Pyxidicoccus xibeiensis: one gene and its partner. The protein of the gene in region 1 interacts with the protein of each later gene in a pairwise test. Links are inferred from orthologs where the notes say so. Each region holds a gene or a part of one and is shown in the gene's direction. Other genes may lie near its edges. The genes, in order: tsaE and rlmB.

The links.
Region 2: the proteins of tsaE (region 1) and rlmB interact in binary tests that used the Escherichia coli proteins (3 or more experiments, as listed by UniProt). The link is inferred for Pyxidicoccus xibeiensis from one-to-one orthologs.

Annotation. Positions count from the first base shown.
Region 1 is NZ_JAJVKV010000002.1:337,732-352,215, forward strand. The notes cover bases 1-2,999. They hold tsaE (tRNA (adenosine(37)-N6)-threonylcarbamoyltransferase complex ATPase subunit type 1 TsaE), read left to right. Parts: upstream 1-1,264; coding sequence 1,265-1,735; downstream 1,736-2,999. Other genes in these bases: LXT23_RS09575 (NAD(P)H-hydrate dehydratase), read left to right, coding at 1-1,268; LXT23_RS09585 (tetratricopeptide repeat protein), read right to left, coding at 1,784-2,434; LXT23_RS09590 (pentapeptide repeat-containing protein), read right to left, coding at 2,484-2,999. In the rest of the region: more of LXT23_RS09590, read right to left, coding at 3,000-3,644; LXT23_RS09595 (class II glutamine amidotransferase), read right to left, coding at 3,747-4,610; hutI (imidazolonepropionase), read right to left, coding at 4,698-5,963; LXT23_RS09605 (hypothetical protein), read right to left, coding at 5,967-6,701; hutU (urocanate hydratase), read right to left, coding at 6,716-8,371; LXT23_RS09615 (BON domain-containing protein), read right to left, coding at 8,540-9,880; LXT23_RS09620 (FdhF/YdeP family oxidoreductase), read left to right, coding at 10,279-12,657; LXT23_RS09625 (hypothetical protein), read left to right, coding at 12,672-14,484. UniProt on the Escherichia coli protein: Required for the formation of a threonylcarbamoyl group on adenosine at position 37 (t(6)A37) in tRNAs that read codons beginning with adenine.
Region 2 is NZ_JAJVKV010000010.1:49-14,369, reverse strand. The notes cover bases 11,477-14,312. They hold rlmB (23S rRNA (guanosine(2251)-2'-O)-methyltransferase RlmB), read left to right. Parts: upstream 11,477-12,442; coding sequence 12,443-13,183; downstream 13,184-14,312. Other genes in these bases: LXT23_RS34410 (hypothetical protein), read left to right, coding at 11,837-12,286; LXT23_RS34415 (ATP-grasp domain-containing protein), read left to right, coding at 11,477-11,771. Outside these bases: LXT23_RS34465 (hypothetical protein), read right to left, coding at 1-228; LXT23_RS34460 (hypothetical protein), read right to left, coding at 352-1,404; LXT23_RS34455 (MFS transporter), read right to left, coding at 1,420-2,634; LXT23_RS34450 (GNAT family N-acetyltransferase), read left to right, coding at 2,711-3,187; ATP-dependent helicase HrpB, read right to left, coding at 3,221-5,788; LXT23_RS34440 (hypothetical protein), read right to left, coding at 5,832-7,271; LXT23_RS34435 (HAD family hydrolase), read right to left, coding at 7,344-8,048; LXT23_RS34430 (HEAT repeat domain-containing protein), read right to left, coding at 8,091-8,657; LXT23_RS34425 (hypothetical protein), read left to right, coding at 8,820-9,212; adventurous gliding motility lipoprotein CglB, read left to right, coding at 9,420-10,697; more of LXT23_RS34415, read left to right, coding at 10,776-11,476. UniProt on the Escherichia coli protein: Specifically methylates the ribose of guanosine 2251 in 23S rRNA.

The DNA of each region.
Region 1 (14,484 bases):
CCGAGTCGCGGCGAAATCTGGAGGCGCTGAAGGGCTTCGGCGTGGTGCCGCACGCGCTGGCCGCGCTGCCGGAGCTGGGGCACGGAGACGTGGTGGTGGACGCGCTGTTCGGCACGGGCCTGAGCCGCGCGCCCGCGGGCGACTTCGCGGAGGCCATCGGTGTGATTGCCCGCTGGCGGCGGGCAGGCGCGAAGGTGGTGGCGGCGGACGTGCCGTCCGGCCTGCAGAGCGACACGGGCGAGCCCTTCGCTCCGTGCGTCGAGGCGGATGTCACGGTGGCCTTCGGCTTCCTCAAGCCGGCGCAGGTGCTGGAGCCCGGGGCCTCGCTGTGCGGGCGGGTGCGGCGGGTGGACATCGGCATGGGGGGCGAGTCGGCGAAGGACCTCGCCGGGCCCAGGCTGTTGGTGGTGGAGGAGGCGGACGCTCGCGACACGCTGCCGGTGCGGAAGGCGGACACGCACAAGGGCACCTACGGGCACGTGCTGGTGGTGGCGGGGAGCCGGGGGAAGACGGGCGCGGCGGCGCTGGTGGCCAAGGCGGCGCTTCGCTCAGGCGCCGGGCTCGTCACGGTGGCCTCGCGTGGGGAGGCGCTGGACAGCATCCAGGCGCACTCGGCGGAGATCATGGGGGTGCCGCTGGAGGCCTCGGGGCCGCTGGCGATGGGAGACCTGGACGCGCTGCTGGCCGCGGCCGAGGGCAAGGATTCGCTCGTCATCGGGCCGGGGATTCCTCGGGGGCCGGAGACGGGCGCGTTGATTGGCGAGCTGCTGTCGCGGCTGGAGCTGCCCGCCGTGCTGGACGCGGACGCGCTCAATGCGGTGGCCTCGGACCTGTCGGTGCTGCGCCGGGCGAAGGGGCCGGTGGTGCTCACGCCGCACCCGGGGGAGATGTCCCGGCTGACGGGGCGGTCCACGAAGGAGGTCCAGACACGGCGGTTGGAGCTGGTGAAGCAGCTGGCCGCCGGAGTCGGGGTGACGGTGGTGCTCAAGGGCGACAGGACGCTGACGGCGCACCCGGACGGGCGCGTGTTCATCAACACCACGGGGAACCCGGGCATGGCCACGGGGGGCTCGGGGGACGTGCTGGGCGGCGTGTGTGGCGCGTTCCTGGCGCAGGGGATTCCCGTTCCGGAGGCCATCTGGACGGCGGTGTATGCCCACGGGCTCGCGGGAGACCTGGTGGCGGCGCGGCGGGGTCAGCTGGGGCTGGTGGCCGGGGACCTCATCGAGCAGGGCCTCTGCGAGGTCTGGGTCCGGTGGGGACGATGAGCACGGTCCGGACGCTGAAGCTGTCGTCACCCGAGGAGACGCATGCCCTGGGCGTGCGGCTGGGGAAGCTGCTCCAGCCCGGTGACTTCGTGGGCCTGATTGGCGACCTGGGGGCGGGGAAGACGCACCTGGTGCGGGGCGTGGCGGAGGGCGCGGAGGTGCCTCGCTCGGAGGTGGCCAGCCCCACGTTCGCGATTGTGTATCCGTACTCGGGAAGGATTCCGCTGTACCACGCGGACCTGTACCGGCTGGCGAACTACGACGACCTGTACTCCACAGGCTTCCTGGACCTGGTGGAGGGGCGCGACGGCGCCGTGCTGGTGGAGTGGCTGGACCGCATCCCCGAGGCTGCGCCCCGTGAGCACCTGCGCCTCACGCTGAAGCACGCGGGCGGCGAGGTGCGGGAGCTTTCGGCCGAGGCGTTCGGTGCGCGGCCTGCGGCACTGCTCGCCGCGTGGATGCCCTGAGGCGGGTCGCAAGCGCGGGGCGGCGGTGCACCGGCGCCGGCTGCGTCGTCAGCGTCGCGCCAGCGTCGAGCGCACCCAACGCCACGCGGCTCCCACGCCCGGCGAGATGCGCAGCAGCGTCCAGTGCACCCGCGCCAGCTGCGGTCCCCCGGGCCCGTGGGCCAGCGGCTCGAGCAGCGCCAACGCCTCGGAGCGTTGTCCCTCACGCGCGAGCAGCAGGGCCAGGTCCAGCTTCGGCTCGAACAGCGTCGGCTCGAAGGCCAGCGCCTCCTGCAGGAGGGTGATGGCGTCGCGCCGCTCATTCCGGCGGCGGAAGTGGAAGCGTCCTCGGAGCAGGGCCCGCACCGCGTCCGCGCGGTAGCCCTTGGTGAGGTTGAGCTGCGCCAGCTGCTGCCAGAGGCTTATCTGGTGGGGGAACGTGTCCGCGGCCTGCGTATAGACAGCAATGGCCTTGTCCGCGAAGCCCCTGTCCAGGTGGGCCTGCGCCGCGGTGTGGAAGCTCTGGAGCGCGGCTTCGGGCTGTCTGGCTCGCGCCAGCAGCGGTGCAAGCTTGCCGTGGACGACGGGGTCCTTGGGCTCCAGCTCCAGCGCCCTGCGATACGCCGCAATGGCCTTCTTGACCCGACCCTTGGCGCGCGCGCGATCCGCCTCGGCGACGAGTTCGGAGCGCGTCCTCGGGGCTTTCTGGCGGAAGAGCATTGCGTCACAGCCTACTTCGCCAGCCAGGCTGGTTCCGCAGCCCCGCCGCTTACTCCAACCGGGGTGGTGTGAAATGCCAGTCCGCCTGGATTCTCGGGTCGACCTGCTCCTGCAGGCGCTTCAACCACTGGCGGGCTTGTTGCGCGGAGACGCTCGCGGGCGCTCCTGACGACTCGCTGGGCTGCTCCCGCAACTGGAGGGCCCATTCCAGGCACTCGCGGACCTGCGGTGCTTCCGGGCCGCGGTCCGGCGCCAACCGGGTGGGCCTTGAACGGCTCGCCTCGACCCGCGTTCGTGCCCGGGTTGCGAAGTCAGGGTCCGTCAGGAGTGCGACCACCGTGAGCTGGGGAAGAACCCAGGTCCCGTGGTCCAGGCGTTCCCACAGGGCCGTCAAGGTGTGCTCGCTCGTTCCACCCAGCACCATGGCCGTCGCCGCCATCAGGTCGATGTGCCAGAGCCGCTCCTTCCACAGCGCGGCCACCTCCGCCTGCAGGTTGGTGCTGGCCTCCACGCCCGCCTCCACATGGAGGAGGGCGTCCCGGTGCGTGAGGCGGACAAGCTGAAACCGGGGCGCCATCAGCAATGGCTCGACGAATGACGGGAAGCCCACCCGTCGCGCGTGGCGGACGAAGTCCCGGTCCGTGCGCGGATAGACGCGCGGCGGGTCGAACTGGCAGTTCGTGAGGAGCGCGTCCTCCAGATCACAGAGGTACAGGCTCGTGTCCCGCAGGTCGGCGTTGCGCAGGTCCGCGTGGTTCAGCGAGGCCCGGTCGAACCGCGCATCCCGGAGCCGCGCGCGGCGAAACGAGCTTCGCGCCAGGTTCGACGCGGTGAACACCGCCCCTTCGAGGCTGGCATCGTCCCAGCGCGTCCCCAGGGCCACGCAGGCCGTCAGGTTTGCCCGCTCCAGGCGCGCATAGGTCAGCGAGGCCTCGGACAGTGTGGCGAGCTCCATCCGCGCCTCCTGCAGGCCACAGTCATCCAGCAGCGCACCGTCCAGCCGGGCCCTCACGAGGTCCGCACCGGACAGCTCCTGCTGCGTCAGGTCGATGCCGCGCAGGTCGCCCCGGTTGTCGCCCAGCGCTTCCGTCCCCGGGAACCCCGCGAGCACGTCACGCCAGGCGCCGCACAGGCCCATGGCCATGAGCTGCTCGCGCCGACGCTGGCCGTCAGGAGTGTTCCACCGTGCGACGAGCTGCTCGGCGCGCATCAACGGGGCTGCCTCCTGCGCACGGTGACTGCGGTACGCGTCAGGGATGATGACCCCTGCACGCTGCCACCGAAGTGCACCGTCGGGAAGCCGCCGCCACCCTCACGCCGCGTTGCGCGGCGCACCCGGATTCACGGGAGGGAACAGGTCGCCCCCGGCCAGCTCGTGCACGCGCCAGCGGTGGAACACGAGGCTCGCATCCACGGCGATGACGTCTTCCTCGTTCACCGGGGCCCAGTAGGGCCCGCCGCACAGCGACTCGCTGGCGACGATGAACTGCTCCACCCGGGTGCCCACGGACGGCAGCCCATCCACCACGTTGCGCGTCGGGCCCGTGGACACCAGCAGCGTGCGGTTGCGGCGCGAGGCCACCATCACCTCGCCATTGGTGACGAGGAAGTTCATCGCGGAGCGGACCTCCACGCCGGGCGCGTCCGTAATCGCCGCCACCAGCGACATGGTCTCCGCCACCGCGCGCGCCACGCCCTCCACGGGCACCGAGTGCTCGAGCGAGTGCCTGGCCGACAGCCGGGTGAGGAAGAGGTAGAAGCAGCGCTCGCTGTCCGTGGTGCCGCGGATGTGACCGCGCAGGGCCGGGCTGATGAGCGCTTCCACGGCCGCCCGGTGCTTCGCGAACTCGCGCAGCGTCCCGTTGTGTCCGAAGGACCAGCGGCCATGGTGGAAGGGGTGCGAGTTGCGCAGCTCCACCGCGCCCACCGACGCGAGCCGGATGTGCGCCACCACCGTGTGCGAGGACACACGGCTGCTCACACGCTCGAAGTCAGGGTCGCTGTGCGCCGGGCCCACACCATGGGCCACCAGTGGGAGCGGCTCGGCACCGTATGCGGCGATTCCCCATCCGTCCTTGTGCTCTCGCGACTGGATGAGCAGCGAGTTCTTCTCCGTCACCAGCGCGGGGTGGACGGCAGCGGGAATCGAGGAGCGGAATCCAAATAGTCGGCACATGGCAGCGGCAGGTATTTATAACGCCCGGCCCACAGGAGAAGTTCTCATGTCTCACCGGGCGGTGTCGCGTGTCAAAGCGACGCCACTTCACGCGCAGGAATTCATCTCCTGCCGGACGACGACACGTCCGGCTTTCACCACCACTCGCGCGTGACCTACCCCTAGATGGTAGGGCAGGTGCCGATACGAGGCACAGCTGTAGACCACCAGGTCGCCTGGGTCTCCCTCGGTCAGCCGTCCATGTGATTGCAGTCCCAACGACAGAGCGGCGCCTCGGGTAGCAGCCCAGTAGGCCTCCGCCGCGCTCAGCCCGTTCTCCAGACAGGCCAGGCCCAGCACCAGGGCCACGTTCTCACTCATCGCCGAGCCCGGATTCACGTTTGAACCCAAAGCGACGTTGATTCCCGCGTCTCGCAGCTTCCGGCCCGGGGCGTACGGCCGCATGCGCAGGAAGAGGGTGGAGGTGGGCACCAGGACGGCGGACACGTTGGCCGCGGCCAGCGCGCGGATGCCCGCGTCCGTCACCTGCTCCAGGTGGTCAGCCGTTGCGGCTCCAAGCTCCGCCGCGAGTTCCGAGGCTCCACAGGCAGTGAGCTGGTCCGCGTGCAGCCGGGGCGTCATGCCCAGCGCGCGGGCGGCGGTGAGGATGCGGCGGGCCTCGTCCACGGTGAAGGCGCTGTCCTCCGCGAAGACGTCGCAGAAGCGGGCCAGGCCCTCACGCGCCACGGCGGGGAGGATTTCGTCGATGCACAGCCGCACGTACTCCTCGCGCCGGCCTTTGTACTCCTCCGGCACCGCGTGCGCGCACAGCAGCGTGGGCACCAGCTCCATCGGCGTGAGCGCGCCCAGCCGCCGCACCACGCGCAGCATCTTCAGCTCGTTCTCCACGTCGAGCCCGTAGCCGCTCTTCACCTCCGCCACCGTCACGCCGTGCGCCAGCAGCCGGTGGATGCGGGGCAGGGCGAGCCGCACCAGCTCGTCCTCGCTGGCGGCGCGCGTGGCCCGCACCGTGCTGACGATGCCGCCACCCGCCTTGGCAATCTCCAGATACGTGGCGCCCTGGTTGCGCAGGTCGAACTCCGCGGAGCGCTCGCCCGCGAAGACCAGGTGCGTGTGCGGGTCCACGAAGCCGGGGCCCACGAAGCCGCCCTGGGCGTCCACCACCTCGGTGCCGGGGCCCAGCGCGCCGGGGGGCAGGCCCGCCTCCGGGCCCACGTATGCAATGCGGCCCCCGCGCACGCCCACGCAGGCGCCGGGGCGGGGGGTGAGGGCGGCCTCCGCGCGCTCGCGGTGCGTGCCCTCCACCGTGAGGACCTCGGAGGTGTTGCGAACCCACAGCTCCAGCGCGTCCATGTGTCAGCGACCTCCGCGCACGCCCATGATGGGGACATTCCAGCTGGCCCCGCCGTCCGCCTTCACCCGGCCGAAGCCGCCGGAGAGCTCCGCGCTCTCCAGCCAGCTCAGGGTGAACCGCGCGGCCACCACTCCGCCGTAATACACGGAGCTGTCACTGATTCCGCTCGATGACACCGTGTTCCACGCGAAGAAGGGCACCAGGCCCAGCGACACGTTCTTCTCCGGCTGCACGGTGAAGGCACACGACGCCTCCGCGCCGAACATGCTGCCCGGGCCGCCACGGCTGTTGTCGATGCCGAAGTCCGAGGCCCCGCGCAGCGACAGCGCGGGGGCCAGGCCCAGCCGCTCCGAGCCCACGTAGTACGACGCGCCCGCATACAGCCCGTAGCCGGGCAGGGGCAGGGGCAGGAAGAACTCCCCCTGCAGGCCGGTGTGCAGGTGCAGCCGCTCGGTGAGCGGCCACGTCATCGCGGCGTCGAGCACCATGCCCCACTGCTGCGTGGAGAAGCTGGCCTCGTCGCCCCGGAACCGGTCTCCCTCGCCGATGAAAGGCTGGGAGCCGGAGATGGGCGCGCTGAGCCGGGGGCCCGTGCGCACGCCCACCTGCGCGAGCGTCCGGTCCGGGGCCCCGGGCCCCAGCCGCATCACCATGGGCCCCATGGCCGTGGGGGCACACCCCGCCAGCGCGCCGAGCGCGGCGGCCAGCAGCAGCCAGCAGTGACTCGAGCGGTGCATGGCGGCCTCCAGGCTCACACGGTGATGCCGGGAATCTTCACGCCGCGCTGCTTCGCCACGTCGATGGCCTCGTCGTAGCCCGCGTCCGCGTGGCGCAGCACGCCCATGCCCGGGTCGCTGGTGAGCACGCGCTCAATCCGGCGCGCGGCCTCGGGCGTGCCGTCCGCGACGATGACCTGGCCGGCGTGCAGCGAGTAGCCCATGCCCACGCCGCCGCCGTGGTGGAAGGACACCCACGAGGCGCCGTTCACCGCGTTCACCAGCGCGTTGAGGATGGGCCAGTCCGCCACCGCGTCCGTGCCGTCCTTCATCGCCTCCGTCTCGCGGTTGGGCGACGCCACCGAGCCGCAGTCCAGGTGGTCGCGGCCGATGACGATGGGCGCCTTCACCTCGCCCTTGCGCACCAGCTCGTTGAAGGCGAGGCCCGCCTTCGCGCGCTCGCCGTAGCCCAGCCAGCAGATGCGCGCCGGCAGGCCCTGGAAGGCGATGCGGTCTCCCGCCATGCCCAGCCAGCGCTGGAGCGACGCCTTCTGCGGGAACAGCTCGCTCACGACCTTGTCCGTGCGGCGGATGTCCTCCGGGTCTCCGGAGAGGGCCACCCAGCGGAACGGGCCCATGCCCTCGCAGAAGAGCGGGCGGATGTACGCGGGGACGAAGCCGGGGAACTCGAAGGCGTTCGCCATGCCGCCGAGCTTCGCCTGGCCGCGCAGGTTGTTGCCGTAGTCGAACACGTGGCTGCCGGCGCGCTGGAAGTCGTTCATCGCCTCCACGTGCATGATCATCGACTCGCGCGCGCGGCGCACGTACGCCTCCGGGTCCCTGCGGCGCAGCTCGGCGGCGGCCTCCAGCGACAGGTCCGTGGGGATGTAGCCGTTGAGCGGGTCATGCGCGCTCGTCTGGTCCGTGACGAGGTCCGGCTTGATGCCCCGGCGGTACAGCTCGCGGAACACCGAGGCCGCGTTGCCGATGATGGCGATGGAGCGGCCCACGCGCTTCTGCTGGGCGTCCTTCGCCAGCGCGAGCGCCTCGTCCAGGTCCTTGGCCACGACGTCCAGGTAGCGCGTCTCCACGCGGCGGCGGGCGCGGGCGGGGTCTATCTCCACGCCGAGGAGGACGGCGTTGTTCATGGTGGCGGCCAGCGGCTGCGCGCCGCCCATGCCACCCAGGCCGCCGGTGAGGATGAGGCGGCCGGCCAGGTCCTCGCTGCCGAAGTGGAAGCGGCCGGCGGCGGCGAACGTCTCGTAGGTGCCCTGGAGGATGCCCTGCGTGCCGATGTAGATCCACGAGCCCGCGGTCATCTGGCCGTACATCATCAGGCCCTTCTTCTCCAGCTCGTTGAAGTGCTCCCAGTTGGCCCAGTGGCCCACGAGGTTGGAGTTGGCGATGAGCACGCGGGGCGCGTCCGGGTGCGTGCGCATGATGCCCACGGGCTTGCCGGACTGGACGAGCAGCGTCTCCTCGTCGCTGAGGCTCTGGAGGCTGGAGACAATCCGGTCGAAGGACGGCCAGTCGCGGGCGGCCTTGCCGGTGCCGCCGTAGACGACGAGGTCCTGGGGGGCCTCGGCCACGTCCGGGTCGAGGTTGTTCATCAACATCCGGAGCGCGGCCTCCTGGACCCAACCCTTGCACGAGAGGGTGGAACCACGGGGGGCACGGATGACGCGGGACATGAACAGGCTCCTGGGGTCAGGCTGACGGAAAGGCCCGGCACACTACCCGAACCCGCGCGGCGGGGGCACAGCGTGGTGATGCCCGTCCCGCCACTTCGTCCACCGGACACCCCCGGGACTTCCCCGGACGAGGCGCCCCGGGGGAGTCCCGGAGCGCCCTCCGCGTCATTACGAGTGCAGCCCGCGCTCGTCGCCCGTGTCGGCGCCGGGCCGCTGCACGGGCTCCTGGGAGGCCTGATGACGCAGCACGCCCTCCGCGCGGTTGATGCGGATGTTGTTGATGACCTCCTTCACCCCGAGCACCTCCTCCGCCAGGTCCTCGATGGCGCGCTTCTCGTCGCGGCTGCGCACCGTGCCGGACAGGGTGACCTCGCCGTCGTTCACCTTGACGTCCACGTCCCCGGCGTCCATCCACCCCTGCATCAGCCGGTCGCAGAGGTCCGCGCGGATGCGGTCATCCCCGCGCTGGTAGCTCTTCGGGCCGCGCCCCGCGGGCGTCTGGGCCCTGCCCGGGGTGGCGGAGCGGGAGGCGCCGCCCATGTAGCCGCCGTGCCCCATCTCATGGTCGTCCCGGCGCGAGGGGCTGGTGCTGTAGCCCACCGCGGGCGGCGCCATGTTCTCCACGCCCGGGCCATGGCCTCCGGGCTGCGTGCCGCCGTAGCGCGTGTCCTCCTCGGGCACCCGGCCGGTGCCTCCGCGCACGCCCCGCTCGCTGATGCTGAAGTCGCGGCCCACGGGGCGCCGCGGGTCCTGCCCGCTGGGGCCTCGCGTGCCGGTGCCGTAACGTCCGCGCTCCCGCCCGCTCCGGCCCACGTCGCCGCCGTAGCGCTCCATGTCACCCCCACCGCCCGGCTCGCGGCCCGCGCCCGCGCCGAGCCCGTACTGGCCGGAGCCCCAGCGGTCCGTGTCGACGTCGAGGCTCGTGGGACGGGTGCGGTCCCCGTAGCGCCTGGAGCGCTCGCGCTCCGCGCCTGGCTCGTCCTGGAAGGCACGGAAGGAGCCACTCGGGCTGTAGCCAGGGCGGCGTGCGATGCGCTCCGGGTCGAAGTCCCGGGCACGGCGGTCCAGCTCCCGGTCGCGGTCGAAGTCCCGGCCCGGCTCCCTCGCACGGTCCAGGTCCCTTGCCGCGCGGCCGAAGTCCCGGTCCCGCTCGTAGTCACGCGAGTCCCGGTCCCCGTCGAGGCTGCTGGAGTCACGGTCCCGGTCGAAGTTTCGCGACTGGTACTGGTAGTCCCGGTCGTCGCCCCACTCCATGCGTCCCAGGTCCCGGTCCTCTCCGCGCCCGTGGTTGGGGGCCTCGCGGCCGTCGTTGCGGCGCAGGTTCTCGTCCGCGCCCCGCTCGTCGCGGCCACCCCACGCCCGCCGCTCGGGGCCGCGCTCGTAGCCGTGTTCGTCCCAGTCCCGGCCGTATTCCCCGCGCCGTCCCGCCTGGTAGTCCGCCCGTTCCCCCCTGCGCAGCTCCTCGTTGCCGGACCGCCGCTGGCGGTCGTCGTCGCGCCTGCCACTCATCGCGTCGCCTCCTTACGTGTCGCGTTCGCCCTTGCTTCGACTCCACACGTTCTTGACCCTGAGTGCCCCCGGCAACGCGCCCCCGCCCTGCCCCCAGCCCCGACAGGCGTGAACCTGCCCGGAATGAATCGCGACAGCGCCACATGACGGCGGGAAGTGCCTGAGGCCCGCGGCCGGAGGGTTGCTGCGGCGGCGGGCCCCCGGGGCTCGCGGCGCGAGTGCTGCTCCAGGCTTTCACCTCGAGGCTCCACGAAGCCGGGGGCCAGGCCGTACTCCGGGTGTAGGCTCTCAGGTGGGCCTGTGACAGGTGGGCCATGCGTTCGCACGCGTCTCGGGATAGGTAGACTCGCGAGCGCCGCGGCCGGGCATCCGGCCATCGAGCGCCCGGAGGGCGTGTCATGGACGAGCGACAGCGGGACGAGCAGGGAACCCAGGACGCAGCGGCGGCGACGCTCGCGCCCGGGCTTCCGAGCGCCCAGCCGCCCGAGGAGCCGTGCCCTCCCCACGTGGGCCCGGTGGCCGAGGTGGCAGGCGGCCTGCCCGCCGTGGTCTCCACGATGAAGCACGCCTGGGGCGAGATGGGCCCGGTGCGCGGCACCCGGCTGCTGCTCAAGGTCAACCAGCAGGACGGCTTCGACTGTCCGGGCTGCGCGTGGCCGGACCCGGGCCACCGCTCCGTGGCCGAGTTCTGTGAGAACGGCGCCAAGGCCGTGGCGGAGGAGGGGACGAAGGCGCGCGTGACGCCGGACTTCTTCCGGCAGTGGAGCGTGGCCGAGCTGTCGCACCAGACGGACCACTGGCTGGGCAAGCAGGGCCGCCTCACGCACCCCATGGTGCTGCGCGAGGGCGCCACGCACTACACGCCCCTCTCCTGGGACGAGGCCTTCGCGCTGGTGGCGGGCGAGCTGAACGCGCTCGACTCACCGGACGCGGCCTGCTTCTACACGTCGGGGCGCACGAGCAACGAGGCCGCGTTCCTCTACCAGCTCTTCGTGCGGCAGTTCGGCACCAACAACCTGCCGGACTGCTCCAACATGTGCCACGAGTCCAGCGGCACGGCGCTCTCCGAGACGATTGGCATCGGCAAGGGCACCGTCACGCTGGAGGACTTCGACAAGGCCGACGCCATCTTCGTCATCGGTCAGAATCCGGGCACCAACCACCCGCGCATGCTCACCTCGCTCCAGGCCGCCGCGCGCCGGGGCTGCGAGATTGTCTCCATCAACCCGCTGCCGGAGACGGGGCTCAACCGCTTCAAGCACCCGCAGGAGGTGCTGCACCTCATCGGGCCCGGCACGGCGCTCAACACCCTGTTCCTCCAGGTGCGCATCAACGGCGACGTGCCGCTGCTGCAGGGCCTGGCCAAGGCGCTGCTGGAGCTGGAGGACGCGCGGCCGGGCACGGTGGTGGCGCGGGCGTTCATCGAGGACAGGACGCTCGGGTACGAGGCGTACGCAGCCCACCTGCGCACGGTGCGCTGGGAGGACGTGGTGGAGGGGAGCGGGATTGCTCGCGAGCAGATTCACGCGGCGGCGGAGATCCTCGCGCGCTCCGAGCGCACCATCTACTGCTGGGCCATGGGGCTCACCCAGCACCGCAACGCGGTGGCCAACATCCAGGAGATCGTCAACCTGGCGCTGCTGCGCGGGAGCATCGGCAAGCCGGGCGCGGGCCTGTGCCCGGTGCGCGGCCACAGCAACGTGCAGGGCGACCGCACCATGGGCATCTGGGAGCGGCCGAAGCCCGAGTTCCTGGACGCGCTGGCCCGCGAGCTGGCCTTCGAGCCCCCGCGTCACCACGGCATGGACACCGTGGACACCATCCGAGCCATGCACGACGGCCGGGTGAAGGTGTTCTTCGCGCTGGGAGGTAACTTCCTCTCGGCGACGCCGGACACGGAGCTCACCGCCGAGGCGCTGCGCCGCACGCGCCTGACCGTGCACGTGTCCACCAAGCTCAACCGCGCGCACCTGGTCCACGGGCGTCAGGCGCTCATCCTCCCGTGCCTGGGCCGCACCGAGCACGACGTGCAGGCCACCGGGCCGCAGTTCGTCACGGTGGAGAACTCCATGGGCGTGGTGACGGCGTCGCGGGGCTCGGTGGCTCCGGCGTCGGAGCACCTGCTCAGCGAGCCGGTCATCGTCGCGCGACTGGCGGCGGCGGTGCTGGGCGGGCGCTCGAAGGTGCCGTGGTCGTCGCTGGTGGAGGACTATGACCGCGTCCGCGAGCTCATCTCCCGCGTCATCCCGGGCTTCGAGGACTTCAACCGGCGTGTGCGCGAGCCCGCGGGCTTCTATCTTCCGAACGGCCCGCGCGAGGGGCGGTTCACCACGAAGAGCGGCAAGGCGCACTTCACGGTGCACGCGCTGCCCCGGCTGGAGCTGGCGCCCGGACAGCTGCTGATGATGACGATTCGCACGCACGACCAGTTCAACACCACGGTGTACGGGCTGGATGACCGCTACCGGGGCATCCGCAACGGGCGGCGCGTGGTGCTGCTGCATCCGAAGGACCTCCAGGAGCTGGGCCTGTCGGAAGGGCAGCTGGTGGACCTGACGAGCCACTTCCAGGGCGAGACGCGCGTGGCGCGGCACTTCCGCGTGGTGCCGTACAACATCCCCCGGCGGTGCGCGGCCACCTACTTCCCGGAGGCCAACGTGCTGGTCCCCGTGGACAGCTTCGCGGAGAAGAGCCGCACGCCCACGTCGAAGTCCGTGGTCATCAGCCTCTCCCCGTCCTCGGACGCTCCGGCCCTGACTCCAGGCACCGTCTCGTGAGGCTCGAGAGCGACATGCCGATGTCCCGTGAAGCAGGCTGGCCGGAGTCGCTGCGGCCCCTCTACGAGGGCGTGGCGGGCACACCTGCCGCGCAGGCCGTGGCCGCCTCCGTGCAGTGGCGGGAGTCCTTCGCGCAGTGGGTGCGCGGGGCCTCGCTGGAGGAGCGCACCGTGGCGCAGGCGGCGGCCTGGGCGCGGCTGGACGCTGGTGAGCGGACTCCGGGCGAGCTGCTGTTCCTGCTGACGTCCTGTGGCGAGCTGCTCTGGCCGTACGCGGCGCCGCCGCCGGGGCTGCTGGGGCGGCTGCTGTGGCGGCGCGAGGCGGTGGTGGGGGCGCTGAGCGAGGCGGGGGACGCGGAGGGCTCGGAGCGGGTGCGGCGGGAGACGGACGCCGTCGTGTCCACCGTGCTCACGCGCTACCTGAAGCGCCACCCGGAGTCGCTGCAGGCGCTGGTAGGGGACACGCCGTGTACCTTCGACGGCCGCGCGCTGCGCTTCCAGGGCGCGGTGGAGGTGGACCTCAAGCAGGTGCTGGGGACGGGCGCGAAGTCCATCAGCCTGCTGGAGCAGCTGCGGGCGCTGCTGCCTACGACTCCGGCGGAGGGGCGCGACCGGCTGGCGGAGTTCATCCGCTCGCGCGCGGCACGGATTCCGTGGCGTGAGGCGTCGGAGGTGCTGGCCGAGCGGCTGTTCGCGCTGGCGACGTCACCAGAGGGCCGCAGTGGGATGAGCGGCTTCCTGGCGTGCTACCCGGGCGGGCGCCGCGAGCCGGATTGGTGCGCACGCGCGGGGATGCTGCTGTCGCGGACGCTGGAGGCGGGTGGGCCGCCAGCGGTGGTGGAGAACCTGTGCGAGCTGCTGGCCCGCTTCGATGCGCCGCCGGTGGATGGGCTGCGCGGGGCGCTCGGCGCGCTGGTGGGCGGCGACTTCGAGTCCGCGGCGGACCTGGGGCCGGTGCGCTTCGTGCTGGACCACTGCCGGGCCACGCTGCGCAAGGGCGAGCCCGGGCTGGTGCTGGCGCTGCTGTGGCTGGAGGAACGGCTGTTCCGCACGGCCGTGCGCCGGGGCCTGGCGGATGCATTCGAGCGACGGAGCCGGGTGCGCGAGAAGCTGAAGGCGGGCGTGCCGGGCTTCGAGCACCTGTGCTGGCTGGCGGAGGAGTGCGCGGAGCTGTGGCCCCGCTTCGGCGCGGGCGGCGTGCGGCCGGGGCTGGATGAGCTGGTGGCGTGGCGGCAGGAGGTGGCCTCGCGGATGGGGCGCAAGCCCGTGCTGCGCAAGGCCTCCATCGAGTTCTTCCTCTGGTGCGCGCCGGAGGCCGCGTCGTCCGAGGCGGAGCTCACCGTGCTGGCGCTGGTGCGCACGGAGACGGACCGGCGGCAGGTGCGCAAGCTGAAGGAGCATCCGTCCTCGCGGGTGCGCTTCCGCGTGCGCACGCTGCAGACGTGGCTGCAGGGGAGCGGGAAGGCGGGGGAGGGCGCGGCTCCGGTGGCGCCCTCGGGAGGCGCTGGGCCGGCCTCGCTCACCGAGGCGCTGCGGCACCTGCACGTGACGCGGGCCGTGCCGCTGAGTGGACGGACGTGGCTGAGGGACCGGGATTTGGAGGAGCTGTTGCTCGGGGCCCTGGCGCGCGTGGAGGCGGACTTCGCCACGCGCTACCCGGAGCGCTTCCGCGAGGACACGGCGGAGCTGGTGGCGGGGCTGCTGGAAGGCCTGCGCGCCGAGCTGGAGCGAGTGAACGCGGACCTGGCCGCGCTGCTGGCGCCTGGGCAGTCGGCGCCTCGGGAGCTGGGCTTCACCGTCCGGCGGGTGCGGCCCACGCCCGCGGAGC
Region 2 (14,321 bases), on another replicon or contig:
GGTGGCGAGGACGGGGCCTGCTGCACGCGCGGTGGAGGCGGGCGCGAGAGGCCGCGAGAGCTGCCCCGCGGGGGGCGCCCTTCCGGGAGCTCCAGGGGCACGGACGGCGGCTCCTCCGGTGGGCGCGGGCCGGCGCGAGTCCGCCTCCTGGAGCGCCTTCCTGAACCGGGCTCCGTCGGGGGCCTGCTTCTCGGGTGCGGGTTGAGACTCTGGCGCGTCGACCTTCATGGCTGCCCTCCCTCGCGTGGGTGGCGCGGGGAGAGCAGGGGCCGTGCCAGGACGGGTGCCCTCTCGTGGCGCTGGAGAAGGCCGTGCGGGAGGACGGATGGGCGTCCGGGAGCGGGATGCCCGTCAGCGCGGTGTCTTGCCGAAGGCTCCCGGCTGGACGGCGGCCATGCCCGTCAGGTCATTGACGGCCAGGGGGCAGGCGGCGAGCGCGGCCGGGTCCACCAGGCCGGAGACCTGCGACCAGTCGCGCTCGGGGAACAGCAGCGCGTCTCGCAGCTCGATGGCGGTCATCCCCTTCTTGTAATCCCAGAAGCGGCCCCGCACGAGGACCTTGGTCCCCCGGAGCAGCTTGTTGAGGTCGACGTACTGCGAGTCCAGGAGCTTCGCGGTGAGCTCCACCTTGGCGCGCTGGCGGGGCTTGCCGAACTGGAACTCGTACTGCGTCGTCGAAGGCGGCTCCGGCTCCACCCAGACGAGGCGGGCCACCATCATCGGCTTCTCCGGCTCCTCGCCCTTCTTGAGCCGCTTCTTCTTCGGCTTCTCCAGCTTCACGTCGATGACCTCGACGTTGGCGAAGGCCAGCTCGTGGTCCAGGTAGTTGTCGCGGAAGAGGGCCTCGGCGGTGGACGCGGCGACGGAGGTGGCGCGCTGCACGTCCTCGGAATACCGCTGCCGCAGCACGGGCAGGGTGAGCAGGAAGCTGTCCAGCGGCTTCACGCCGTCGGACAGGAAGCGCAGCTTGCCCATGTCCATGGCGGGGTAGTACGGCGCCAGCGCCTGCGCGGTGACGAGCCACTCGGGGGGCAGCTTCTGCTCGATGAGCGCCCGCCGCACCATGGCGACGAAGAAGGCGTTGCCCGGGAAGCGCGGGTTGACGAGCTGGGTGCTCAGCGCCTGGACCAGCACCGGCTCCAGCATGAAGTTCTCGTCGCGCTTGTGGAACAGCGGCGCCGTCTCACCGAGCAGCGTGAGCATCGCCCCCAGCACCTGCGCGCAGTTGGGGTCGTTGGTGCCCTGGCGCAGTGCCTGGTACATCCGCGTGCGCGTGAAGCGCTTGTCCATGTCCTCCTCGCGGAAGACGGGGGGCTGGCCGGTACCGAAGAAGAACTCCGGCTGGGCGGCGGCGGGCATGGCCAGCAGGCCCAGGGCGAGTGCGAGCAGTGGGGCGGAACGCATGACGCCCCCAGCCTATCACGGGGCCTCCTGGGGAAGAGGCCCCGGCCCTTCCACCGCGCCCCGCGAGGGCCGCACCTCCGGCTCCCCCGGTGGCGAGGCCTGGAGCACCAGGAAGAGGGCCACCAGTTCCAGCCCGGCCGCCACGGCGAACAGCCGGTGTCCCCCCAGCCAGTCATACGCGGCCCCCGAGCCGGCATACCCCACCAGTCCTCCCATGCCGAAGGTGACGGCGGCGAACAGCGCCTGTCCCGACGCCCGCAGCTCCGGAGGCACGCGGCGCGCGAGGAAGGCGACGCTGGCCACGTAGAAGGCGCCGAAGGTCAGCCCGTGCAGTGGCGCGAGCCCCACCAGCACCCCCGCGGACGACGTCAGCGCCATGCCAGCCCAGCGCAGCGCGCTCGACGCGAAGGCCAGGGCCAGCACGTGGCGGGGGGCGAAGCGCGCCGCCAGGCGCGGGTAGAGCGCCATCACCACCACCTCCGCCACCACGCCCGCGCCCGCCGTCACGCCCACCACGGCGGGTGACAGCCCGAGCGCGGTGACGTGGATGGAGAGCGTGCCGTGGTAGGGCGCGCAGGCCATCCAGTGCAGGCATGTGGCCGAAAGCATCCAGCGGAAGTCCCTGTGTCGCAGCAGCTTCACTCCGGCCAGTGGGTGCGGCCGGACATCGCCCGATGCGGGCGTGTCCCGCAGCGTGAAGCTCCACGCGAGCAGCAGCGCCAGCAGGCCCAGGGCCGTGATGACGGTGATCCGGTCCACCCGCGTCACCAGCAGGCCGAACCCCACGCTGGAGGCGATGAAGCCCAGCGAGCCGAACAGCCGCAGGTGGGCATAGCTGCCGCCAGCGCGAGCGACATGGTGCAGCGCCAGGCTATCGATGAGAGGCGTGAAGGACGTCACGAAGAAGGCGTACGTGACGAGCGACGCCACCAGGGCGGGGAACTCTCGCGCCAGCAGCAGCAGTGAGAACGCGAGCACCGCTCCGGATGCCAGCACGGTGAGGATGCGCGAGGCGCGCCCGGTGCGGTCGGCCAGGTGACCCCACAGTGGGGGAGCGAGCAGCGAGACCAGCGGATTGATGGCCAGCAGCAGCCCCACCTGCGTCGTCGAGAGCGACAGCGACTTGAGATATGCAGGCAGGAAGGGCAGGACGATTCCCACTGCCGCGTAATAGAAGAAATAGAAGCCGGCCAGGGATAGACGGCCGGCCGCCGGATGCTGGCTTGGCATACAGGCCGGACCTTGACATGCCGGGGAGCTTTTCCGCCTGTTGGCCTCGCGGTCTTTTGTGTACCTTGCCCACGACATGGCTTCTCCCACGGATACATCCGCGCCCGTCACCATCACCCAGATCCAGGGTGAGGCGGAGCTCATGCAGGCGCTCGCCATCCGCGAGGTGGTGTTCATCGAGGAGCAGCACGTCCCCGAAGGCATCGAGCGGGACGCCGAGGACGCCAACGCCTACCACGTCATCGCGAACCAGGGCGGTCACGCCATCGGCACGGGTCGGCTCGTCATGCTGCCCCAACCTCCAGCGAACCAGACGGGCACGTGGGGACAGATTGGCCGCATGGCGGTGCTCCAGGCGCACCGCAAGGCGCGCGTGGGCTCCCTGCTGCTGACGGAGCTGGAGAACGAGGCGCGGCGGCGGGGCGTCACCGGCATCATGCTGCACGCGCAGCTGTACGCGCTCGAGTTCTACAAGAAGCACGGCTACGAGGCCGTGGGCGCCGTGTTCCAGGAAGCCGGCATCGACCACCTGGAGATGCACAAGCGCCTGTAGTGGCCGGGCGCCGGAGCCGACGCCCGACCGCTGTCAGCGGCGCGGCGGCCTGGGCGCGGGCGGCTGTGCGTGGCGCGGGTCCTCCGGCCACGAGTGTCGCGGGTACTTGCGGCACAGCTCCTTGCGGATGGCGGGGTAGTGCCGCTCCCAGAAGCCGGCCAGGTCCGTGGTGACCTGCACCGCGCGCATGTTGGGCGCGAGCAGGTGCAGCACGAGCGGCACGCGGCCCGCGCAGACGTTGGGGCCCTGCGCCATGCCGAAGAAGTCCTGCAGGCGGGACTCCACCCAGGGCGGCTTGCCCGGCTCGTAGTGCACCTTGACGCCCCGGCCACCGGGCAGCGTCACGCGCTCCGGAGCGTGCGTGGCCAGCAGCCGCTGCTGCTCGGAGGTGAGCCGGGCATAGAGGGCGTCGAGCAGCGACACGCCCTCCAGGTCCTTGAAGCTGCGCGCGTCCGAGCACAGCGAGGCCAGGGCATCGCGCAGGAAAGTGTCGTCCACGGCGGGGAACTTCGCTTCGGGGAAGGCCTGGGCGAGCAGCGCGACGCGGGTGCGCCACTGCTCCAGCGCCTCCGGGTCCGCGAACTTCCCCGGGCCGGCGGCGAGCGCGGCCTCGACGAGGACGCGAGCGGTGGCCTCGGAGGGCGGGGCAGGGGTGCGCGTCTCCTCCAGCACGAGGTTGCCGTAGGACAGGCGCGTGAGGCGCTCCACGCGGCGGGCCTCGGCGTTCCACTGGAGGGTGTCCACCTCCTCCAGCGCGTCGGGGTAGAGGTCGAGCAGCCACTCGGGCTCCACGGCGCTGGCGATGCGGACCATGGCGCCGCGGCCCGGACGCTCCTCGGCGTCCACGGCCACCATGAGGTCGGCGTCCTGCACCACGCTCACCTCGGAGAGGGACACGGTGCCGCCGCCGAAGAGGAGCAGCTCGGGTGCGCGCGGGCGGCGCCGGCGGGCCACGCGGTCCGGGTAGCCGGCGAGCACGCTGAGCATTAGCGCCTGCTCCACGTCCTCGGCACGGTGGGGCCGCTCGCCCTGCGTCCGCACCGCGCGCCGCAGCTGCTTCTGGACGCGGTCCACGGCCTGCACCGCGCCCTGCTCCAGTGAGAGCGAGTGCAGGCGCCCGCTGGCGAAGTTGGCGCGCTCGGCGTCTCGGAAGCGCTCCAGCAGCTCCAGCAGGTCGGAGGGCCCGCTGACGATGGCGGAGGCGCGGCCCCCTCCCGGGCCCAGGTTGGCGCGAGCCTCGCGGCGGATGTCGCGCTCGCCCATGAGGGCCGCGAGCGTGGCGGCCTCGGCGCCCACGCCCCGGCGCTCGCCCTCGACGATGACGCGCGCCTGCCGCGGGTGGACGGGGAAGCGCAGCAGGCGCTGGCCCACGTCGGTGACCAGGCCTTTCGCATCCACCGCGCCCAGCCGGCGCAGCAGGGTCTCCGCGGCTTCGAGCGAAGCGGGGGGCGGGGGCTCGAAGAAGGGGAAGGCACCCAGGTCCGTCACGCCGGAGGCGCGCAGGGCGAGCACCGTCTCCGTCAGGTCCATGCGGCGGATTTCGGGGGCCTCCTGCTCGGGCCGGCCGTCGAAGTCGTGCTGCGTGTAGAGGCGCAGGCACTGGCCGGCGCGGGTCCGGCCGGCGCGGCCCGCGCGCTGGATGGCGGAGGCGCGGCTGACCTTGGCCAGCTTGAGCTGGGGCAGGCCGGACCAGGGCGAGTGGCTGGCCACGCGCGCCAGGCCCGTGTCGATGACGACGGCCACGCCGTCGATGGTGACGGACGTCTCCGCCACGTTGGTGGAGAGGATGATCTTCCGGCGCGGGCTGCGGCGCACGGCGCGGTCCTGCTCCGCGGGGGACAGGTCTCCGTGGAGGGGGAGGACGTCGGCGCCGTGGCGCTCGGCGAACTCGGCGCAGGCGTCTCGCGCGCGGCGGATTTCACCTGCGCCGGGGAGGAAGACGAGCACGTCGCCGTCCAGGCCGTTGGCGAACACGCGCTTGATGCCGGAGAGGACCTGCTGGTCCAGGTACCGCTCGTCGGGCGTGGGCAGGTACTCCACGCTCACGTCGAAGCGGCGGCCCTCCGAGCGCAGGGAGGGACAACCTCCGAGGTACGCACGGATGGGCTCGGCCTCCAGGGTCGCGGACATGACGACCACCTTGAGGTCGGGGCGCGCGGTCTCCTGGAGCCGGCGCAGCAGCGCGAGCGAGATGTCCGCGGACAGGTGCCGCTCGTGGAACTCGTCGAGCACGACGACGCCCACGTCGCGCAGCTTCGGGTCTGACAGCAGGCGGCGGCCGAGCACGCCCTCGGTGACGAAGGACAGGCGCGTCTTCGCGCTGCGCACGTCCTCGAAGCGGACCTGGTAGCCGACGGTGTCACCCACGCGCTCGCCCAGCTCCTCGGAGACGCGCTGGGCGGCGAGCCGGGTAGGCAGGCGGCGGGGCTGGAGGACGATGATCTCCTTGCTCTGTCCGAGCCCGGCCTCCAGCAGCGCGCGAGGCACGCGCGTCGTCTTTCCCGCACCGGGCGGGGCCTCCAGCACGAGCGAGCGCGCGCCGCGCAGCGTGGAGACGATCTCCGGCAGGAGGGGATCGATGGGAAGGGCGACGTCCGCCATGGCCGGGTTCCTCTAACGGCGTGGTCCGAGGGGCGCTCGGGGCTCAGGGTGTATCGGATCCGGAAGCGTCCGGAGCGGGCGCCGCCTTCTTCTTCCGCACGCGAGGCGCCTGGGCCTCCGTGCTGGCCGGGACAGGGGCCTCTGCCTCGGACGCGGGAGCGGCCTCCGCCTTCTTGCGACCCTTGCGAGCACCACGGGGCTCGGGCGCGCTGTCCTGACCCGTGGTGTCCGTGGAGACGTCCGTGTCGCTTGGGACCGGGGCCTCGGTGGGCGGCGGCGCGGAGGCCCGCGAGCGTGCCGCCTTGCCTCCGCCAGCCGACGCGGTGGCTCCGTTCTGCGCCGGGCCATGCGCCGTCGCGCCCGAGGCGGAAGCCTCGCCCGGTTCGCCCCCATGCCTGGAGGCGGTGGACTTGTTCGACGCGGAGCCACGCGCGCCGGTGCCTCCGTGCGGAGCGGTCGCGCGCTCAGCCGCCGCTGGGGCCGTGGCGGCCAGGTCTCCGTCCGCCGCGGACTTTCCTTCTTCGCTCACGGTGCTCCCGGAGTCGTCATCTGCCCCCGCGGCGTCAGCACCCGCGTCATCCATCGGCAGCTCGTCGGCGGAGCGGTCCTCTTCCTCCGGGGCTGTACCCAGCTCCCCGGACGCCGGAGCGGCGGCCTCCCTCCTGATGGGCTCCCCGCCTGCATCCAGCGCGGCGACCTCGGCGAGCTCCGCTTCGGTCGGCTCCATGGAGTCCACGGGCTCTTCGTTGAAGCCTCCCATGCCTTCGTCGGCGGACGGCCCCAGCCCGCGTCCGGCGCGGCGCTTGGGCTTGAGGGAGAGTCCGGCGGCCTCGTGCACACTGGGCACGGGCACCAGCGCGGCCTCGGACAGCAGGCGGGCCTGGCGCAGGGCCACGTCGAGCTTCCGGCCCAGCGCGACCAGCTCCTCGCGCAGCACGTTCTCCTGCTCCGGAGTCAGCGGGGCGGGCTCGTGGCTGGAGCGCCACGCCGCGTGGGCCGCGGCCACCTGCTCCATCACCGGCCGCACCAGGGCGAAGTCGTCGCGAGCGAAGATGCGCGTCACGTAGGCGCTCTTCGTGCGCCGCTCGTACGACGTGGCGTACTCGAGGATGGTGTCGCGGGGGGCGCGGCGCAGCTGGGCGAACTTGACGTGCGGAAACAGCGCCTCGATGACGGGCGCGCGGCTGCTGGCGGTGAAGGTGATGCCGGCGTGCAGCTTCTCCAGGGCATCCACCCACAGGCCCAACTGGTGGTAGCCGAACTCCTCGCGGGCCTCCTCCAGCTCGGGCAGGTCCTTCACCCGGTCCAGCACGTCACCGGAGGGCGCGCGCGTGGTGCGCACCAGCTCCAGGGCGGCGGCCAGCCAGCCCTTCTCGGGCTCCAGGCCGGGCCGGCCCGCGAGCATCTCCCCCGCGGTGGCGAGCCGGGCCTCGAAGGCCTCGGCGAAGCGGATGAGCTCATACGACTCGAGCGTGGACGACATGCGACGGGCTCCTCGGAAGGGCGGCGGGAGATAGCACACCCGGCGCTCCGCGCGGAGCGGCCGGTCAGGGGCTCAGCGTCCTCCGAGCAGCACCGTCAGCGCCTCCGGGTGCGAGAAGTCGGGGTAGGCGACGTTGGCGCCGGCGTCCAGCAGGTCCTGGGCGGTGTAGGAGCCGGTGCCCACGCCGATGCACTCGGCGCCGATGCCCCGGGCCGCGTGCACGTCCTTGGGCGTGTCGCCGATGACGACCACGCGGCACTCCTCCAGGGGCGCGCCCAGCCGGGCCGCGCCGGCCTTCGCGCCGCAGCGGATGAGCTCCACGCGGTCCTCGTGGTCGCAGCCGAAGCCGCCGAAGTCGAACTGGTCGTAGATGGCCACGCGCTCCAGCTTCACGCGGGCGCCCTGGCGCACGTTGCCGGTGCCCAGCCCCACGGCGAAGCCCTCGCGCAGGCGGGCCGCCTTCACGGCCTCGCGCATGCCGGGGAACACGCGGTAGCTCTGGTCATCCGCCTTGTGCACCTCCAGGGCGAGGTGCGCGAGGTACGCGGCGATGACCGCGTCGATGGCCTCTGGCGAGTCCTCCGCGCCGATGATGCGCAGGGCCTTGCGGACGATGGCGCGGTCGGTCATCCCGGCCATGCTGAAGGAGTCGCACGCATCCCGGCGGCCGTGCAACTGCTCGAAGGCGACGTCCATGGAGCGGCGCCCCGCGCCTCCGCTGGAGATGAGGGTGCCATCGATGTCGAAGAGGAGGACGGTAGGCCGCATGGCCCCCATGTAACGGAAGCTCCGGGCCGACGCGAGCCCGGAAGTCCGTCTTCAGGGCTCCACGAGGGTGAGCCCGCGCTGGAGCGCCTCGCGGACGAGGGGCTGCTCCTCCATGGGCAGCTGATCCTCCAGCGCCTGGCGTGCCTGCTGGCCGCCCAGCCTCCCGAGCGACACCGCCACCGCCTCGCGCACGCGGTCCTCGCGGTCCTTCAGCCGGGTGATGAGGGTGGGGATGGCCTCCAGCCCCAGGCACCGGGCCAGCGCCGCCGCCGCGCTGGCACGCACGTCCGCTGGAGCCCGCGCGTCCTCCAGCACCTCTCGGATGGAGCCGGCGCCGCACGTCGGGTCCACCAGGGCCAGCGACGTCAGGGCCAGCGCACGCTGCGCGGTGGGCGTGGCGCGGTCCACTGCGAGCGCGGTGAGCACGGGGACGGCCTCGGGGCCCAGCCGGCGCCAGGCCTCCTCGCGCGCACCGCCCGACGAGCGGGCGAGCAGGTCCAGCACCCGCGCGCGCAGGTCGCCCGAGGGGGCAGGGGACGCGGGAGGTGACTCGACGGCGAAGCGCGTGTGCGCCACGGCCACGCCGCTGGAGCCGGCGAGCAGCACGGCGCCGACCACTGCATGCCACGCGCGACGCCGCGAGCTACGGGCACCGCGAGGAGGGACGGCCCCGGAACGAGGGGGCAGGGGTGTCGGCATGGGGGCTCCCCGGAAGGGTGACTCCCCGGGTTATACGCCGATTGACCCTCCGGACTCGAACCCCGGTATGGTCCTCCCGCCATGGCCGGACGCGTCTTCTTCTTCCTCCAGCACGCCACGTATGAGCCGGCCTTCCAGGCCGCCTCCATGGGGATTACCGCCGTGGCCATGGGCGACGAGGTGTACTTCGTCTTCGCCTTCGATGCGCTGCGCCAGCTCGCGAGCGGAGGCTTCGGCCTGCCACACACCGAGCGTGAGCGAGAAGCGCTCACACGGGCGGAGCAACTGGGAGTGCTGCCCCCGGCGCGCATGCTGGAAGAGGCACGTGCCCTGGGCGCGAAGCTCATCGCCTGCGACACCACGGTGCGGATTTGCGGCTTTGACCCGGAAGACCTGCGAGACAGGCTCGATGAGGTGATGGGGCTTGCCTCGTTGTGGCGTCTCACCGAGGGCGCACGCACCCTCGCGCTGTAGGCCCGCACCTGCCCTCCGGTCGGGTGGGTGTGTCTGCTACGCGGCGCCTGCCTGTGTTGATATCGGGTGTGGTTGTATCGTCCCGGCAGCATCCGGACGACCGGGCCCCTGTCCGGCAATGCTGTAGCCTCCTGCGGGAATGACGCGGTACTCTGTCGATACGCAGCAGCTCGCGTCCCCCTCAAGAAGCAGAAGGAACCCCCATCTATGCGCGCCAAGTTGACCCTCCTGAGCGCCCTCGCCCTTGGCACCTTCTCGGGTGCCCTCGTCGCGGGCTGTCAGACCTACGACTTCGAGCCGGTGGAGCCGCTCGCCATCGCTCAGACGACGGTGGAGGAGACGATCACTGCGCGTGGCCGCAAGCCGAACATCATGATGCTGGTGGACACCTCCGGCTCCATGACGGACCCGGTGAACAAGAGCAACCCCAGCTGCCTCGTCGAGGACGGTGACGAGATGGTGGTCTGCGGCACGTCGAGTCCGTGCGACACCCGCATCTGCCCCACGCGGTGGACGGAGCTGCAGGCCGCGGTTCCCGACTTCCTCGCGGACAGCGGCCGCTACGTCCGCTTCGGCCTGACCACCTATCCCGAGACGGGCGGCTCCACCTCGAGCGCCGTGTCCTGCAATCCCTCCACGGCGAACTCGGTGCGCAAGCCGCTCGCGCAGGTCGAGGACGAGGCGGGCCTGCTGGCGCACGCGAACGACATCAACGCCATCATCCAGGGCATCCCCAACTTCGGTCAGGGCAATCCCTCGGGCGGTACGCCCACCAGCCTGAGCCTGCGCTTCGTGGGGAACCTGGAGGCGATGCAGTCCGAGGACCGCACGGACTTCGTCATCCTCCTGACGGACGGCCTGCCCAACTGCAACCCGCAGAATGTCAACGACGGCACCAGCGCGGCGTGCAAGTGCACGCAGACGGGCGTGTCGGCGTGCACGGGCAGCTTCGTGCGCAGCGGCTGCCTGGACATGGACGCCTCCGTGCAGGCGGTGCAGGAGCTGAAGGCGAAGGACATCACCACCATCGTCATCGGCTTCGGCGCGGAGACGGCCGGTGGCAATGGCCCCGCGGTGCTGGACGCCATGGCCCGGGCCGGCGGCTTCGCCCGGACGTGCGAGGCGGGCCAGACGTCGTGCGGCCCGAACGACCCGTGCGACCCCAACACGCGGCTGTGCCAGCGGGGCTTCTACCAGGCGGGCAACCAGGCGGAGCTGGCCCAGGCGCTGGAGGCCATCAGCAAGAAGGTCGTCAACCCGGAGCCCTGCCTCATCCGGATGGACCCCTCGCAGCTGCCTACCGACAGCAAGCTCATCGTCGTCTACATCGATGGTGAGCGCACCGCGGCCGGCCCGACCACGTGGGACGCCAACGTGGAGGCGAACGGCGGCGTGCTCTTCAACGGTGCGACCTGCGAGCGCATCAAGGCGTCCACGCCGGACGCGCCGGTGAACATCGAGATCCGGGCAATCCGCCAGCGCTAGCCTGGCTGGTCGCGGGGCGGCTTTACCCGGCCCTGGGCGAGGATTATAGGTCCGTCGCCCGGTCCGGCCGCCCCGCCCATGAAAGCCACCATCCTCTCGCGCTCCGCTTCCATCCCGTCCACCCGACGCCTCGTCGAGGTGGGCCGCGCGCGGGGGCACCGGGTCCGGGTGCTCAACCCGCTCCGGGTGCAGATGCACCTGGACGGGCCCAGCACCACGCTCTACTACGACCGCAAGAAGCTGGCCCCCACCGACGTCGTCCTCCCGCGCATCGCCCAGTCCATCAACACGTATGGCCTCGCGGTGGTGAACCAGTTCGGCCTGTCGGGGGTGCCGTTGGTGAATCACGCGCAGGCGATTGCGCAGTCGCGCAACAAGATGCGCTCGCTGCAGCTGCTGTCCGCGCACGGCATCAGCATCCCCTCCACGGTGATGGCGCGTGACGCCGCTCACCTCAAGTCGATGGTGGGCCTGGTCGGCGGCGTGCCGGTGCTGGTGAAGCTGCTGCAGGGCCAGGAGAAGCACGGCGTCATGGTGTGCGAGAGCCTCCAGTCGCTGGAGGCCGCCCTCGAGGCCGTGCTGGGCCTGGGCCACAACCTCGTCATGCAGGAGTACGTGAAGAGCTCCGGCCAGGACGTGCGGGTGCTCGTGGTCGGCGGACAGGCGGTGGCCGCGGTGCGCCGCAGGCCGCGTCCCGGCCGTCTGGCGCACACCCTCAACAAGGGCGCACGCCTGGAGGCCATCGAGCTGTCGCCTGGCCAGCGCGCCATCGCGGAGAAGGCCACCCGGCTGGTCGGGCTGGAGGTGGCGGCGGTGGACATGCTGGACGTGCAGGGCCAGCCCAAGGTCTTCGAGGTGAACAGCTCCCCCGCGCTCCCGGAGATGGAGGCCGCCACGGGCATGGACCTGGCCACCCTCATCATTGCCCGCGCGGAGGCCCTGGCGGCCGGGGCACCTCCGGTGTCCGTTCCGGACCTGTCTCCTCCCGCGCCCCTCCCGCTGCCGCCCCTGCCTCCCGGGGCTTCCAACCGGAAGGGCAACGGCCGCCCCGTCAAGGCCAGCGCCGGAGGTTGAAGAGAAAGGCGGCCCCCGCCGTCACGGGGCGTGATACGCAGCACCCGATTCGAGGAGACGACTTTATGACGCGCACCCACCGCTTCACCCCTGTCGCCGCGCTGCTGGCGGCCCTTGCCTGGGCGGCCCCCGCGTTCGCCGACGACGTGGACCCCACCACCCTCTACGAGGTGTCCACCGAGGGCACCTCCACGCAGGTGAAGGCGGGGGAGAAGGGCGTCTTCGTCCTCTCCATCAAGTCCAAGCCCGGGGCCCACGTCTCCGAAGAGGCCCCGCTGAAGCTCGAGGTGAAGGGCACCCAGGTGGCTCCCGCGAAGGAGAAGCTGGGCCGCGAGGACTCGGTGGCGAAGAAGGCCGCGGGCCAGGAGTTCGTCGACCCGCGCTTCGAGATCCCCCTCACGGCCTCCGCCGCGGGCAAGGGCACGGTGGACGCGAAGCTCGTGTTCTTCATCTGCACGGAGAAGATCTGCGCCCGTCAGCAGAAGACGGTCTCCCTTCCCGTCGAGGTCCTCTAGGTGGCTACGAGAGAGCGTCCCCCCAGGGCCCGCGGCGAGCGGGGCGGTGCCGAGCGCGGTGAGCGGCGGGAAGGTGGCGAACGTCGGGAGGGTGGCGAGCGCCGGGGAGAAGGGGAGCGCCGGGAGCGGGGCGGCGGAGAGTCGCACCAGCGCTTCGTGTACGGCGTGAATCCCGCTCTCGAGGCCCTGCGGGCCAAGCCGGACGAGGTGGAGCGGCTGTTCCTGGTGGAAGGCCAGCTCGGGGCCCGGGCGGCCGGCGAGCTGCTCAGCCGGGCGCGCGATGCCGGCATCCGGGTGGAGAAGGTGACGCGCGAGCGGCTGGCCTCGCTGGCCGAGGGCGGCGTGCACCAGGGCGTGGTGGTGGAGCTGCGCGGCTACAAGTACGCCGAGCTGGAGGACGTGCTGGAGGCCGCCAAGGCCAGCGGCCAGCCTCCGCTGGTGGTGGTGCTGGACGGCATCCAGGACCCGCACAACCTGGGCGCCATCATCCGCTCGGCCAACGCGCTGGGCGCGCACGGCGTCGTGATTGCCAAGGACCGGGCGGTGCAGGTGACGGGCACCGTGGCCAAGGCCTCCGCCGGCGCGGTGGAGCACTGCCTCATCGCCCGCGTGGTGAACGTGTCCCGCGCGCTGGAAGAGCTGAAGGAGGCCGGCCTGTGGGTGGCCGCGGCGGACGTGGAGGCCACCGAGCCCATGTGGAGCGCCCGGCTGGACGGCCCCCTGGCCCTGGTGGTGGGCGCCGAGGGAGCAGGCGTCCGGGAAGGCGTCCTGAAGCACTGCGACTTCCGACTCAGGATTCCGATGACTGGTCAGGTCGGTTCACTGAATGCGTCCGTTTCGGCGGGCATTCTGCTATACGAGGTCGCCCGCCAGCGGGGGAACGCCGCTGTCCGGTAGCCGCCGTCCAAAGGGATCAATGTCCTTGACTTGGGCGGTGGGGACTTTTAAAAGGGCGCCCCTCTCAGGGCGGTGCCGGGTGGTCGACGGTTCCGCTGAAGTCGGGCAGGGCGGCGGTGGCAGTAGCCGATGAGTGCCGGTGTAGCTCAGTCGGTAGAGCAACTGATTTGTAATCAGTAGGTCGCGGGTTCAAGTCCCGCCGCCGGCCAGGTAGGACGGGGCCGCGGATGAGGGCCCGGGATGCAGTGCCGAAGTGCAGTAGATGGCAAGAGAATATGGAGGGATACCCAAGCGGCCAAAGGGAGCAGACTGTAAATCTGCCGGTTCACGCCTTCGGTGGTTCGAATCCACCTCCCTCCACTCGGCAACGCGGGAATAGCTCAGTTGGTAGAGCGTCAGCCTTCCAAGCTGAATGTCGTGGGTTCGAGTCCCATTTCCCGCTCCAACCGTTGTAGTCCACAGCATCGCCAAGCCCTGATAGCTCAGTTGGCAGAGCGCGTCCTTGGTAAGGACGAGGTCACCAGTTCAATCCTGGTTCAGGGCTCCATTTTTTAGAGGAGTGTCATGGCCAAGGAGAAGTTCGAGCGTAACAAGCCCCACGTGAACATCGGCACGATCGGACACGTGGACCACGGCAAGACGTCGCTGACGGCCGCCATCACCAAGGTGCTGGCGAAGACGGGCGGCGCCACGTTCATGGCGTACGACCAGATCGACAAGGCGCCGGAGGAGCGTGAGCGCGGTATCACCATCTCCACCGCGCACGTGGAGTACCAGACGAAGAACCGTCACTACGCCCACGTCGACTGCCCGGGTCACGCCGACTACGTGAAGAACATGATCACCGGCGCGGCGCAGATGGACGGCGCCATCCTGGTGGTGTCGGCCGCCGACGGCCCGATGCCCCAGACGCGCGAGCACATCCTGCTGGCCCGCCAGGTCGGCGTGCCCTACATCGTCGTCTTCCTGAACAAGGTGGACATGCTGGACGACCCCGAGCTGCGCGAGCTCGTGGAGATGGAAGTCCGGGACCTGCTCAAGAAGTACGACTTCCCGGGTGACAGCATCCCCATCGTCCCCGGCTCGGCGCTCAAGGCGCTCGAGGGCGACACCAGCGACATCGGCGAGCCGTCCATCC